One region of the Shewanella sp. GutCb genome, then DNA from elsewhere that is predicted to be linked to it. Evidence: predicted binding sites of a transcription regulator. Region 1 holds the regulator's gene; each other region holds the start of a gene.

Region 1 (4,293 bases):
TAAGATTAATGCCGGCAGCAATATGCGGCGGCACCATGCCTTGATAATAGAGGATGTAAGACAGCAACAAATAATCCATGTGGCTGCGATGACACGGTACATAGACGATTTCATGACCATCATGGTGCAACTGACGAACCTGCTCCGCACCCTTAATATTGATACCTTTATAAAGCTTATTCCACAACCAAGTAAGAAAACGCTCGGTAATACGCACTAAGCTATCGGAGTAATCCGCCGCGACTTCATCTAGATACTCCATCGCTTTTGCACGCGCTTCTGATTCGGAGATTTTTTTATTTGTCGCTTCTTCTTTAATGGCTCGGGTAATTGATTCTGACTTTAGCAAAGCATGGAACAGAGCTTGGCGCTTAGGCAGCTGAGGCCCAGTCATTACTTTACGTTGACGCTGAAAATGCACTCGCGCGACACGGGCTAGTTTTTGTGCGATGCGCTTATCAGTACCATGTTCGTCTGCCATATAACGCAGAGAAACAGCATTAGAAAACTGCACAAAGTTGTGTCGACCGAGAAACAAGATCATCAAGCACTTGCGTAACCAAGTCGGATTTTGACGCTCCAACACAGCAGCGCGCATGGTGTCGTCTTCTTTGCCTGGGGTTCGTCCCCAATAAAGACTCACAGGAACTAGCTGAATATCTAATTCTTCATTTTGCTTATGCACACTCAATAGGCGCTTAAAGCAATGCAAATACTGTTCGGCACTTTCTCTTTCGCCAAATAGAGGCTTGCTACCTTCAAGGCAGACAACGCGCGGCGCAGTCACCCCGTTAACCTCTAAGTCATTATATGGGCTAGGTAAACCGAATTTACCGGTTATCTCACTAAGAGCTGCTATGTCACTAACAGATTCTGTTTTCATGACATAAACGAGTGGCTTGCTTGGATCGAGATTGAGGTCTTCAAAAGGATCATGAGGCACTACAATAGTGTGCACGAGCTTTTTTTGGATCCAGCGTAATGATTTAAACCAAAGAGAGTCTTTTTTCGACATGATTCGCTTGCAGTATAGTCGCTTCTAATAACCCCGTAGAATACCAGAATTTCGGAGTGTTTGCGCAATTGCTTTATAATGGCACTCGGAAACATTTGCGTATTTATAGAACAATGACTTAAGCCATCATAAGTCTATGTATATCCTGCCTATCAGGATTAAATCTCGTTCATCCCTCCTTAATCTCTCAGCCCCACCCTAGTGCTAATAAATTCAACTTTAACATAAATTTGGTTAATACTTGCGCGAACAGAAATACTGTATATACTGACAGTTACTGTATGGAAAGACAGGCTTAATAATGAGACCACTTACACCACGTCAAGCTGAAATTTTAGAGCTAATTAAACGCAATATTACAGACACAGGTATGCCACCCACCCGTGCTGAAATAGCCAAACGTTTAGGCTTTAAATCTGCCAATGCAGCCGAAGAGCACTTAAAAGCTTTAGCGAAGAAAGGCTGTATTGAGATCATGCCAGGTACCTCTCGAGGAATTAAGTTAATTCAAGATGATACCGAAGATGCCGACCTTGGTTTACCGCTTATTGGTCAAGTGGCCGCAGGTGAACCTATTCTGGCTCAAGAACATGTAGAGCAACATTATAAAATTGATCCTACCATGTTCCGCCCGTCAGCCGACTTTCTGCTTAAAGTACGCGGTGACAGCATGAAAAACATCGGCATACTTGAAGGCGATTTGCTTGCAGTGCATAAGATCCAACATGCAAGCAACGGTCAAGTTGTGGTGGCACGAGTAGAAGATGAAGTCACGGTTAAACGCTTTGAAAAGAAAGGCAATAAAGTTTATTTACATGCTGAGAATGAAGATTATTCACCGATAGAAGTTGATCTGGCAAACCAAAGCTTAAGTATTGAAGGTTTAGCCGTTGGCGTGATCCGTAATGGAGATTGGCAATGAACAAATTATTAGGTGTAAGCCCGCGTCACCCTGGCCTTTGGCAAGATATACCTGCTCAAGCTATGTCTAAAAAGGTAAATACAGATATCGAAACTATGGTATCTCACACTCAGGGGCGCACTGAATTAAAACAGATTAGTGGCCAACTTGCTCAACTGAGCCAACAAGGTCGCTGGATTGTATTAATTAGCCCACCTAATATCGGTTACAAACAGATGCTCGCTTCTGCTGGCGTCCGCATGGATAGAATCCTACTGGTACACGCAAAAGATGAATTCGAAACACTTTGGGCTATGGAAAAAGCGCTCACGAGTGGCACATCAAGCGCGGTAATAACCTGGACGAATGAAGTCGATGCACGAGACAGTAGACGACTGCAGTTAGTCGCAAAGAGTGCTCAAGCGGTGGGTATCATTATTGAAAATGCGAATGCTCACTTACCTGACAGCACAATAAATACACAGGACGAGCGGTTTAAACAAGGTTCACTGTTCGCAGCAGTCCATTAAGCAATTCTTTCTATTACAAATCTAGTCTCTAAAGCAAAGCTCCCTTAACGGGAGCTTTTTTATTACTGCTGCTAAGCAAATGAATCAAAAAGTGATCTTGATCAATATTTCAACACCAAGTAGGGTAGGTACTGATAACAACGATATATTGTTATATCCGAGCGATTTAGTCGTCGGTCTTTATGTATGGACTGTAGATCCTTAAAGAGTATATGAAGACTGAGATCGGCCTGATATATTTCAGCCGTAGGTGCCAGTGTGGTTACACTAACCAGTATTAAAATACTGAAATTATATAAAGTCTAATCGATAGTCGAAACATAACGACACGATGGATAAACCACTCGCGCACTTTGAAGTCATCGTTGCTTTTTTGGGAACTGAAGAGTTTACATAGAGCAGAGACTTACTGTGTGACTCTTCTTTGTCTTGTTGACAGAGGAGAAGTCTAGTGAAGCAATTGTTGTACTGTGTGTTGGCGCTAATATTTTCGCCTACACTGTTTGCATCAGAAATGCCGTTTAATATGACAGAAGGCGTGACGGAGATCAGTGGTAAGGTTTATAACCTCCATATGATTATCCTTTATATCTGCTGTGCTATTGGCATTGTTGTTTTTGGCGCAATGATTTATGCCATGATCAACCATCGCAAATCAAAAGGCGCAGTCGCCGCCAACTTTCATGAAAGTACTAAAGTCGAGATTTTATGGACTGTAGTGCCTTTTATTATTCTTATAATCATGGCTATTCCCGCAACCAAAACCTTGATTGCAATGGAAGACCCCAGTAATGCTGACCTCACCATTAAAATAACAGGTTCGCAGTGGAAGTGGCATTACAGCTATTTCGATAAAGACGTTGAGTTTTATAGCTTAATGTCGACTCCTAGAGCACAAATAGAGGGCACCGAAGCTAAAGGTGAACACTATTTGCTTGAAGTAGACAAACATCTCGTATTACCCATTAATCGTAAAGTACGCTTTTTGATGACATCTGATGACGTTATCCACTCATGGTGGGTCCCGGCTTTTGCTGTCAAAAAAGATGCTAACCCCGGTTTTATCAATGAAGCTTGGACACGAATTGATAAGCCCGGTATTTATCGTGGTCAATGCGCTGAATTGTGCGGTAAAGACCACGGATTTATGCCGATTGTTGTCGAAGCGCTTTCAGAAGCAGACTTCGATAAGTGGTTACTTGCCCAGCAGCAACAAGCTAATAATGCTGAAGCTGAAGCAGAGGCCGCACTTTCGCAAACCTTAACCATGGACGAACTCATGGCTCAAGGTGAGCAAATCTATCTCGCTCAATGTGCTGCATGTCATCAACCCAATGGTGCAGGTCTGCCTGGCGTATTCCCTTCTCTTATTGGCAGCCCAATTACCACCGGCCCCGTCGGCGCCCATGTCGATATCGTCGTCAATGGTAAGCCTGGTACTGCTATGCAAGCATTTGCTAAACAGCTGACTGCAACTGAAATTGCTGCCGTGGTGACTTTTGAGCGTAATGCTTGGGGCAATAACTCAGGCGATACAGTTCAAGCCGCGGATGTGAGCTCTGCTAGCGCGAGTTCAAGCCCAGCTGCATCCAGCGATCCCAACACCGTAATCCCGGTCACTTTACCTGCCAGCTTACCTGAGGCAGAACAAGTTAAAGCTGTGGCTTTAGATGACTTAACAATGGATGAGCTTATGGTCATGGGAGAGAAAGTCTACATGACCAGTTGTGTTGCTTGTCACCAAGCGGCAGGAACGGGTTTACCCGGCGCCTTTCCATCGTTAGTGGGGAGCGCAGTGATTACCGGCCCAGTAACGGGTCATCTCGATACTGTTATCAATGGCAAAC
Region 2 (4,293 bases), on a different contig from region 1:
CCCTAGCTTATCCGAGGTTATGTTGACAATAAGGCCTTCATTACCAGGGGTAATAACGGGGGCGGTAATTTCAGCTTCAAAAAATGAACGTGATTCACCTTCACCGGGCAAAATGCTGATGTAGTTACCTGAAAATAGAGTGTCTAGTCCTTCGATGCCTGTGATTGAAGCTTTCGGCGTCACCAACCAAAATTTAGTCCCTTTATTGATAAAAGGCGAAGAGCGATAGTCCATTAATACATCGACATTCACACCTTGTAGTTGATCATCAATACTGATATCGGCCACTTTTCCTACAGTTAAACCTTGGTATTTAACCAGTGTTTTACCAATATCCATTCCGGTAGCGTTTGGGAAATGAATTCTCACTTCTACACCTGATTCTCGGATGCTTTTTACGCCAAGCCAAGCGCCTAACGCGAGCGCAATAATGGGCAATAACCAAATAGGCGAGAACAGTTTTTTCTTTACGACTTTAGGTGTTTGTACTTGAGTCATTTTTTGTTTCCAGTCGGTCCCAGAGTAAACGCGTATCAATTACTTTTGCTGCCAGTTGCGTCAGTAAAATGACCAAGGCAAATGCAGTAGCAGCCGGTGCGGGTTTCGCATCTAGTAATTGCCCCATATTAACTACGGCAACGGTTAACGAAATAACGAAAAGATCGAGCATAGACCAACGGCCTATCCATTCAATAATATGAAAACCTATCATCAAATTCTTTTTTGAAATAGGTAATTTAAAACTGATCGCGGTTAAGTATATGGTAAGGCCAATTATTTTTAATAATGGCACCAAAATACTCGCCGTGAATAATATGATTGCTATAGGGATCATATCTGTTTTTACAAGGTGTGCGATACCCGAAAAAATAGTGTCTTGAGTGACTTGCCCCTGATTTGTAAGCGTCGTTATCGGGTATAGATTCGCGGGTATGAGTAAAATCGCGGCTGTGATTAACAAAGCCCAGCTTTTTTGTAAACTCCCATAATCTCTAATAACGAGTTTGGTATCACAGCGACTGCAACAAGCTGATTCAGCACAGGTAACCTTATTGCATGTTGGGCAACATGTTAGGCCTATTTGCTTACCTAATGTGGATTCGTTTGGGTTACTTTTCAAGAAAACTCCACATATGCTCCAAATCGTACTCTCTTAAAAGGAATAAATTCATAATAAACAGCATTGTAAAGCAGAAGGTGCCGAAACCAAATGAAACTGTAGCAAAGTCGGCAAGGTTGAAAGCGGCCACTAAAAAGCTAATGACGTAAATTTCGAGCATTGTGAGTTGTGTCAGCAATCCCTGTAGTTTTAATGCCTGCTTTAATATTGACCTTAATAGACGATGCTGCAATCCATGTTTTATGATAACGATTTGTATCAAGATAGACATAAGTAGAATGCCTGGTGCAATTACTGCGGCAGTCATTACTGCAATGGCAACAATCCAGTAGCCTTGTTGGTATACTGCTAAAGCGCCTTCTAATACCGTTGTGGTACGCATGCTACCAAGAAATTCTAATTCTAGCACTGGGTAGGTATTGGCAGGGAAGAAAAATATTATTGCGGTAATACACAGTGCTAGCATGCCATTTAATGAGCAATATGGTGTGTCATAGAGCTGGGTGTGGCAGCGTGGACAAAGGGCTCTGACGCCTGTAGGCAATGCACGCTTTCTGATGACGAGGTCACAAGACCGACATAAAGTAACACTATTATCTAGCGCGTCCGATGTCATAAGAATTAAAACCTCTATAAAACGTACAAAGTTAAAGAAAAAGCTTTATCGTGATATTGAACTCAATTTATGCGTAGGCAATTGATTAATACAGAGTCCTTATATTGATAAGCCTACCAGATTTTCAAGAAAACTTGCATAAGAACTTCAATGTGTGAGACTCTTTACTGTATATAAAAACAGTGTGAGGTTAATTATGGCCGTTATAACAAAATTTGTCGTAGTTAGAGAAGGGGTTGAAAAGATGACTTTTACATCGAAGAAGGAGGCTGATGCCTACGACAAGATGCTTGATGTCGCTGACAACTTGATCCCTTTTCTAAGTAAATCTGAACTAGGACTCGAAGATAATGATATTGAAAAAATTGGTTTTTATTTGGCGCAACATAAAGATGAGCTGCAATCTTTGCTGAAAGGTAGTGCACCGGAAAAAAGTACACCCGCTAAAAAAGTATCTAAAAAGACTGATTCAAACTAAAAAAGTCGAAAATAGTCTGTTTGAAATTGATTGTTTGTTGGTAAAATGCGACGAATTTATTTGTTTTAATTGATGGAACTGTTAAAGGATATTTATGACTGCGTCGTTTTATGACACATTAAACCGTCAGGTTACCGCTTTACTGACGGGTGAAGATGATCAAATTGCCGCTTTAGCCAATTTTTCAGCGTTGTTAAATGACAACTTAGCTGACCTTAATTGGGTTGGGTTCTATCTATTAAAGAATGATCTGTTAGTACTTGGACCTTTTCAAGGGAAAGTTGCTTGCTCCCGTATTCCGGTAGGTAAAGGTGTTTGTGGCACAGCAGTGGAAAAAAATCAAACACAAAGAATTGCCGACGTACATCAATTTTCGGGACACATTGCGTGTGATTCTGCCAGTGTTTCAGAATTAGTTGTGCCCTTTAGGCGAGATGGTATTGTTATCGGAGTACTCGATATCGATAGCCCTTCGTTATCAAGATTTGATGAAATTGACCAGCGTGGTGTGGAAACGATGGTTAAAAGTCTCGAAAACTGCCTATTTGGTTAATCTACGACCAATTATTGCTAATTGGTGGTCGCAATCATTTCGTGCGTCTCTATAATGAGCGGTTTGAGCAATGAAATTTCAAATCGTGATTATTCGCTAAAGCGAATCAATAGCGTTTATGATAGGTTGTTGCTAAGGTAGGTTTGATTTTGGCACTAAAAATATAAATTAATCATTATTAATTTGTGCTTTAGGTCATAATCAGACAAATATAAACGACACGTAAATCAATGAGAGAGATAAACTCTTTTGGTGGTGTCCCTTTTTTAAACTGTGGAAGTAAAGATGGAATCAACAGAAAAGTTGACCGATACCAACGCTATTCTTGCGTACTTATATGAAACATTTCCTTTATGCTTTATTGCTGAAGGTGAAACGAAACCATTAAAAATCGGGTTGTTTCAAGATTTAGCGGAAAGGTTAGCTGATGATTCTAAAGTCAGTAAGACTCAACTAAGAATCGCTTTAAGAAGATACACAAGTAGCTGGCGTTACCTTAAGTGTGTGAAAGCCGGTGCACACCGTATCGATTTAGATGGTAATTCTTGTGGTGAGCTAGAACAAGAGCACGTTGACCATGCTCAAGCTACACTTAAAGAAAGTCAGGAAAAAGCGAAAGCAAAAAGAATAGCGAAGGCAGGTAAAACTCCAGCGCCTTCAGCTACTGCTAACAAGCCAGCTAAAAAACCGGTTGCGAGAAGACCGAAAGCGGCTACTAACGCAAAACCTGCAAAAGAGAAAGTCGCGGTAGCAATTTTAACGCCTGCAGTATTGGCTGAGTTGAAGAAAAATCAACGTGTAAATGTCAAACTAGGTAAGGCGCCAGTAGCTGGTGTTATTTTGGATATCAAAAAAGAAGATGTTCAAGTTCAGCTAGATTCAGGTTTAACGATTAAAGTTAAAGCGGAATACATACTACTGTAATGGTTTAAAAGCATGTAAAGGAGTAACTTGTTGATGCGGAAAATGTCTCTGGCTGTATCTATCGCCAGTATTTTTGTAGGATTCTCGGCGTGGGCTGTTAGCCCTACTATTCAATTCAGCGAGTTACCTGCTTTAAAGCAGGAACCCCAACATAAGGTGGCGAGTAAACGCGTCACTGGTTTGTTTACCCGATCACATTACCATCGTTTTGAAATGGACGATGCGTTCTCAAAGCAAGTTTTCGAGCGTTATCTTAAGCAATTAGATTATCGTAAGAATGTGTTATTGCAATCCGATGTTGATAGCTTTATGGCTTATTCAACTCAATTTGACGAAATGTTAAAAAGTGGCAATCTCCAGCAAGCATATTCAATGTTTGAAGTCATTCAAAAGCGTCGCTATGAACGGTTTACCTATGCACTTTCTCTGCTAGATAAAGAGATGAAGTTTGATGTCGTCGGCGATGCTTACGAATTCGATCGTAAAGATGCTGCTTGGCCTAAAAATGAAGCTGAGTTAAATGAACTCTGGCGTCAGCGAGTCAAATATGATGCGCTTAATCTTTCACTCACAGGCAAAAAGTGGGATGAAATAGTTACTGT
Region 3 (4,293 bases), on a different contig from region 1:
AATGCCTGCCCTAACGGCGTAGTGCGTATGAGTGACGAAGTTGCAGGCGTAACAGAAACCTCGCTTAATGTCGGTGTCATCAGTACTGAAACAGATTCTGTTCAAATACTTTGTCTTATCCGTTCATTAATCGACTCTGGCCGCGAAGAGATAGAAGGCGTATTAACCTCTTTGAGTAATCTTGCGGGTACCAACGTTGAATTTAGCGGTGCTTATCCTGGTTGGAAACCTGACAACAGCTCACCAGTAATGGAAAGTGTTCGGGCAACGTATGCCGACATCTATAAAAAAGAGCCAACGATTATGGTGATCCATGCTGGTCTTGAGTGTGGTTTATTTAAAAAGCCTTACCCTGAGATGGACATGGTTTCTATTGGTCCGACCATTCGCTACCCACACAGCCCAGACGAAAAGGTTAACATCACCACCGTTGGCCAATATTGGAAACTATTGTTAGCGGTACTTGAACGCACACCCGTTAAAGGCAGCTAAATTAGCCTGTAACCTGTGCGGTGAGTCAAACGCACAAGCTAAAAAGCCGCTAACTGTTTAGCGGCTTTTTTCGATGAGTACTTTGCAGTATTCTAACATTGACCAACAAAGGCATTAAAATAAGGCGACTAACATACTCGTTCTACAGCCCTTGTTTAAAAGTCCTTGGTTTAAACCATTTGATTAAAACCCTAAGTCCATCTGTGGAGCAACCGTTTGCACCTCATCGTCAGTCGATGCGCTAGACGCCAACCCAACGGCAACGCCTAACAAACGAATACCTCTACCTTGCTGCCTTTCCAAGGCTTGCCCTAATAACTGATAAAACAAATTAACCGAGACCTCATCACTACGGTGCTCTATGGTAGTTTGTTTAAAATCATCAAACTTAAGCTTTACCACTTGTTTATGAATGGTACGCTTTTTGGCACTGCGACCCACTCTGGCCCCTAACTCTTGAATCAGTTGCGGCATAACGGCTTTACACTGCTCTAATGTATGTATGTCTTTGGCTAATGTTGTTTCTACCCCAACTGACTTACGTTCTCTGTTGGACGAAATACCACGGGTATCTATGCCTTTTGCCCTTTCTATCAACACAGAACCAAACTTTCCAAATCGCTCTACTAGCTTATTATCCGGATAGGCTTGCACATCACTACAGGTATGTAGGCCGATATCAGCTAACTTTTTAGCGGTGACTTTACCTACCCCTGGAATTTTAATCAGTGGCAGTGTTTTAACGAACTCTTCAATCATTTCAGGACGGATAACATATTGGCCATTAGGTTTATTAAGATCGGATGCTATTTTTGCTAAAAATTTAACTGACGCTATTCCTGCGGAGGCTGTAAGCCCCGTTTCCTGAAAAATATCTTGCCTGATGGCTTCTGCAATACGCGTGGCAGAGCCTTGGCAATGAGGGCTGTCAGTCACATCGAGATAGGCTTCATCTAAAGACAGTGGTTCAATAAGACTGGTATATTTAGCAAACACCGCGCGAATTTGACTGGAAACGTCTTTATATACCTGCATCCTGCCAGGCACTAAAATGAGATCAGGGCAAAGCTTGAGTGCATAACCTGATGCCATTGCTGAGCGCACGCCAAATTTTCTGGCCTCATAGCTACAAGTACTGATAACACCACGGCGATCACTCCTTCCCCCCACTGCAATGGGCTTGCCTCTCAGCTCTGGAAAATCACGCATCTCTACTGCAGCGTAAAAGCAGTCCATATCGACATGAATTATTTTTTGCAATCTTAAGCCCTCTACAGAAGATATTACTGTATATAAAAACAGTACTCAAGCAAAGTTAACTAAATAGTGCTTTCAGCGGCAGTGGATACGTATTAATGGCTTATGATTGGATCAAAAAAAGGAGCCAATGGGCTCCATTTTTGGGTTTAATCTCGAGCTTTATCTCATGCTCAATACTGCAGAGTACTAGGGGCTATTGATCTTTCGAGCTTGGTTTTTGTTCGAATTCAATGCTTTTAGTACAAGGCTTGAGCGATGCTGCTTAGCTGGCTAAGCGAAAAGCTCGTAACGCATTCTAGTCATAAAGGACTAAAATCACTGAAACGAACCCGAAGGGCCGCGCTTCTTGGCCATTTTTACTGTGTTGTAAGTTATTTGTGGAGAATGACTAAACGACATAACCTCCGCCTTGTCAAAATCGCCAATAAACTGCGGCAAAAACAACCGTGAAAGATCAACAGCCCCTAGATTTTGAACTGCTTAATATTACTCGACAATGACTCTGTTACCCGAGCAAAACTGTCAAAGTTACGTGATAGCTCTTCGCTTGCCGCCAAAGAATCATCTGATAAAGCACGAACATTTTCAACATTGCATGCCACCTCTTCAGCAACCACCGCTTGTTGGCCAACAGCCGCCGATATCTCGATGGTTTGCTGCTGAATAGCGCCAATAGCACCGGTAATGCTATCGAGCGCCAGCTCAACTTTAGCGGTGAGATCCTGACCAATATTAGCCTGCTCGACTCCCGCTTCCATCACTTGCTCAGCTTCATTAGCATTTTGCTGTAGCGTCTGAATAATCTCTTGGATGTTCGCGGTTGAATCTTGAGTGCGCGAGGCTAATGTGCGCACCTCATCAGCTACAACCGCAAAACCACGCCCTTGCTCACCAGCTCTTGCAGCTTCAATAGCAGCGTTAAGTGCTAACAAGTTGGTTTGTTCTGCAATGCCTCTGATGACATTGAGGACTTCACCTATTTGCTCAGAGCGGGTGCGTAATTGCTTAACCACTTTAGCGGCTTCAATCACCTGCACCGATAAAGACTGCATACCTTGAGTCGCTTGCGCAACGATGGCTCCCCCCTCTATCGATTCAGCTTGTGCCTTATCGGCAAAGTCGCTAGCACGTTGTGCACTTGCTGCCATCTCTTGGCTAGTATGCGCCATCTCGGTGGCAGCAGTTGCAACAGAGGCTATCTCCGCTTTCTGCTGCGCGACGGAGTTAAGCGCTCGTTCGCTGACTTCAGACGCAGCTGAAACGCCGTGTTCAACTTCTAAAGTTAAGTCTCGAGTATCTTGTAGCATTCCCTGAACTTTTGCGGCGAATCGATTGAATGCATCACCCAGTTGTCCAAGTTCATCCTCTCTGTCCATTTGGATACGCTTAGCTAAATCATTATCGCCTTCAGCAATATCTTCCATCGCTCGCAGTAAGTTATTGATCTGTTTTCTAAACGGAAGCAACATTCCCCACACCGTTACACCGACAAAAAGCATGATCAAACAAGAGAGTAAAATTGAGTTGATAATAGCATCGGTCACTGGAGCCTCAATGACCGCCGTTGGCAACATGAACGCCAAATGCCATTTCTGTTCGGGGAAATCCCCCCCCACTTCCACAAAACTCACTCTTTGCTGCTCACCTTTAAAAGTGACTTCGGCAAAACCAGAGGTTTGTGATTGCATTTGTTGGCTTAAGGTACTAAAGCCTTTGGTGTCTCTAAATTGGCTATCCACTTTTTCAACATCAGAGCCAGGTGGGAATTGTTCAGTAAAACCAGGAAAGTAGACCAATTTACCCGCATCGGTAATTAAGAAGGCTTGGCCTGATCCTTGGTATTTAATCGGCGCTAGTAGTTCACTACCTATGGTGTCGATTAATATGTCCATCCCCCCAATGCCGATAAACCGACCGGACTGATCTTTTACAACTGTTTTCACTGTTGCCGAGATTGATCCGTCGTTAGCATCTACGGCTGGATCACCGACAAACATGCCGTTTTGATCAATCGCTTCTTGCCACCATGGGCGTTTGTTAGTGTAGTACTCACTATCGTTGTAGCGACCATTAAGGTCAAAGTACTCAAAGGTATTAGCGGAGCCGAAAAACACCGACTTAATGTCGCTGTCTTTATCGGAGAAAAATTTAAAGTAGTCAACAATAGCTTGGTATTGTTTATCTGAAGAGAGGTCTCTTGAACGACTATCATATTTACCGAACCATTCTAACACCATAGGATCAGCAAAGACGGCGTGGATCAATTGACCTTTAGCGACAAAATAGCTGCGAACTTCGTTAGATTTAAGTTGTACTAGACCGCTTAGGTCGTTGTCGATTTGCTGACGGGTACTGGCACTTTCATTCTTAACTAAGAACAATGCAACGAGGGTAAAAAGTACCGCCAAAGCCCCAACAATTGCCACAACTAGCTGCATACTTAGCGAGCGTTTAAACCAATGCATCCTATATCCCTTTATAATTATATTTTTTTAGGAATAATGAATTTAACAGAAATTTGACAAGATTAAAGCACAAAGT

The links. Region 1 encodes LexA, which represses DNA repair genes until DNA is damaged. Its sites were predicted from a motif close to TACTGTATNNNNATACAGTA; they were not measured.
Region 2: the regulator LexA is predicted to act here: its motif matches at 1,902-1,921, upstream of CXF86_RS22435 (YebG family protein).
Region 3: the regulator LexA is predicted to act here: its motif matches at 1,777-1,796, upstream of dinB (DNA polymerase IV).

What each region holds. Positions count from the first base shown of each region.
Region 1 is NZ_PJBL01000105.1:87,342-91,634, forward strand. Features, by position in the region: gene plsB (glycerol-3-phosphate 1-O-acyltransferase PlsB) at 1-1,015, opposite strand, end outside; gene lexA (transcriptional repressor LexA) at 1,317-1,937, shown strand; gene CXF86_RS20510 (cell division inhibitor SulA) at 1,934-2,446, shown strand; gene coxB (cytochrome c oxidase subunit II) at 2,898-4,293, shown strand, end outside.
Region 2 is NZ_PJBL01000106.1:223,960-228,252, forward strand. Features, by position in the region: gene CXF86_RS22420 (MlaD family protein) at 1-498, opposite strand, end outside; gene CXF86_RS22425 (paraquat-inducible protein A) at 476-1,120, opposite strand; gene CXF86_RS22430 (paraquat-inducible protein A) at 1,110-1,736, opposite strand; gene CXF86_RS22435 (YebG family protein) at 1,933-2,214, shown strand; gene CXF86_RS22440 (GAF domain-containing protein) at 2,309-2,767, shown strand; gene proQ (RNA chaperone ProQ) at 3,053-3,691, shown strand; gene prc (carboxy terminal-processing peptidase) at 3,725-4,293, shown strand, end outside.
Region 3 is NZ_PJBL01000016.1:149,804-154,096, forward strand. Features, by position in the region: gene CXF86_RS09145 (aminoacyl-histidine dipeptidase) at 1-492, shown strand, start outside; gene dinB (DNA polymerase IV) at 676-1,752, opposite strand; gene CXF86_RS09155 (methyl-accepting chemotaxis protein) at 2,217-4,217, opposite strand.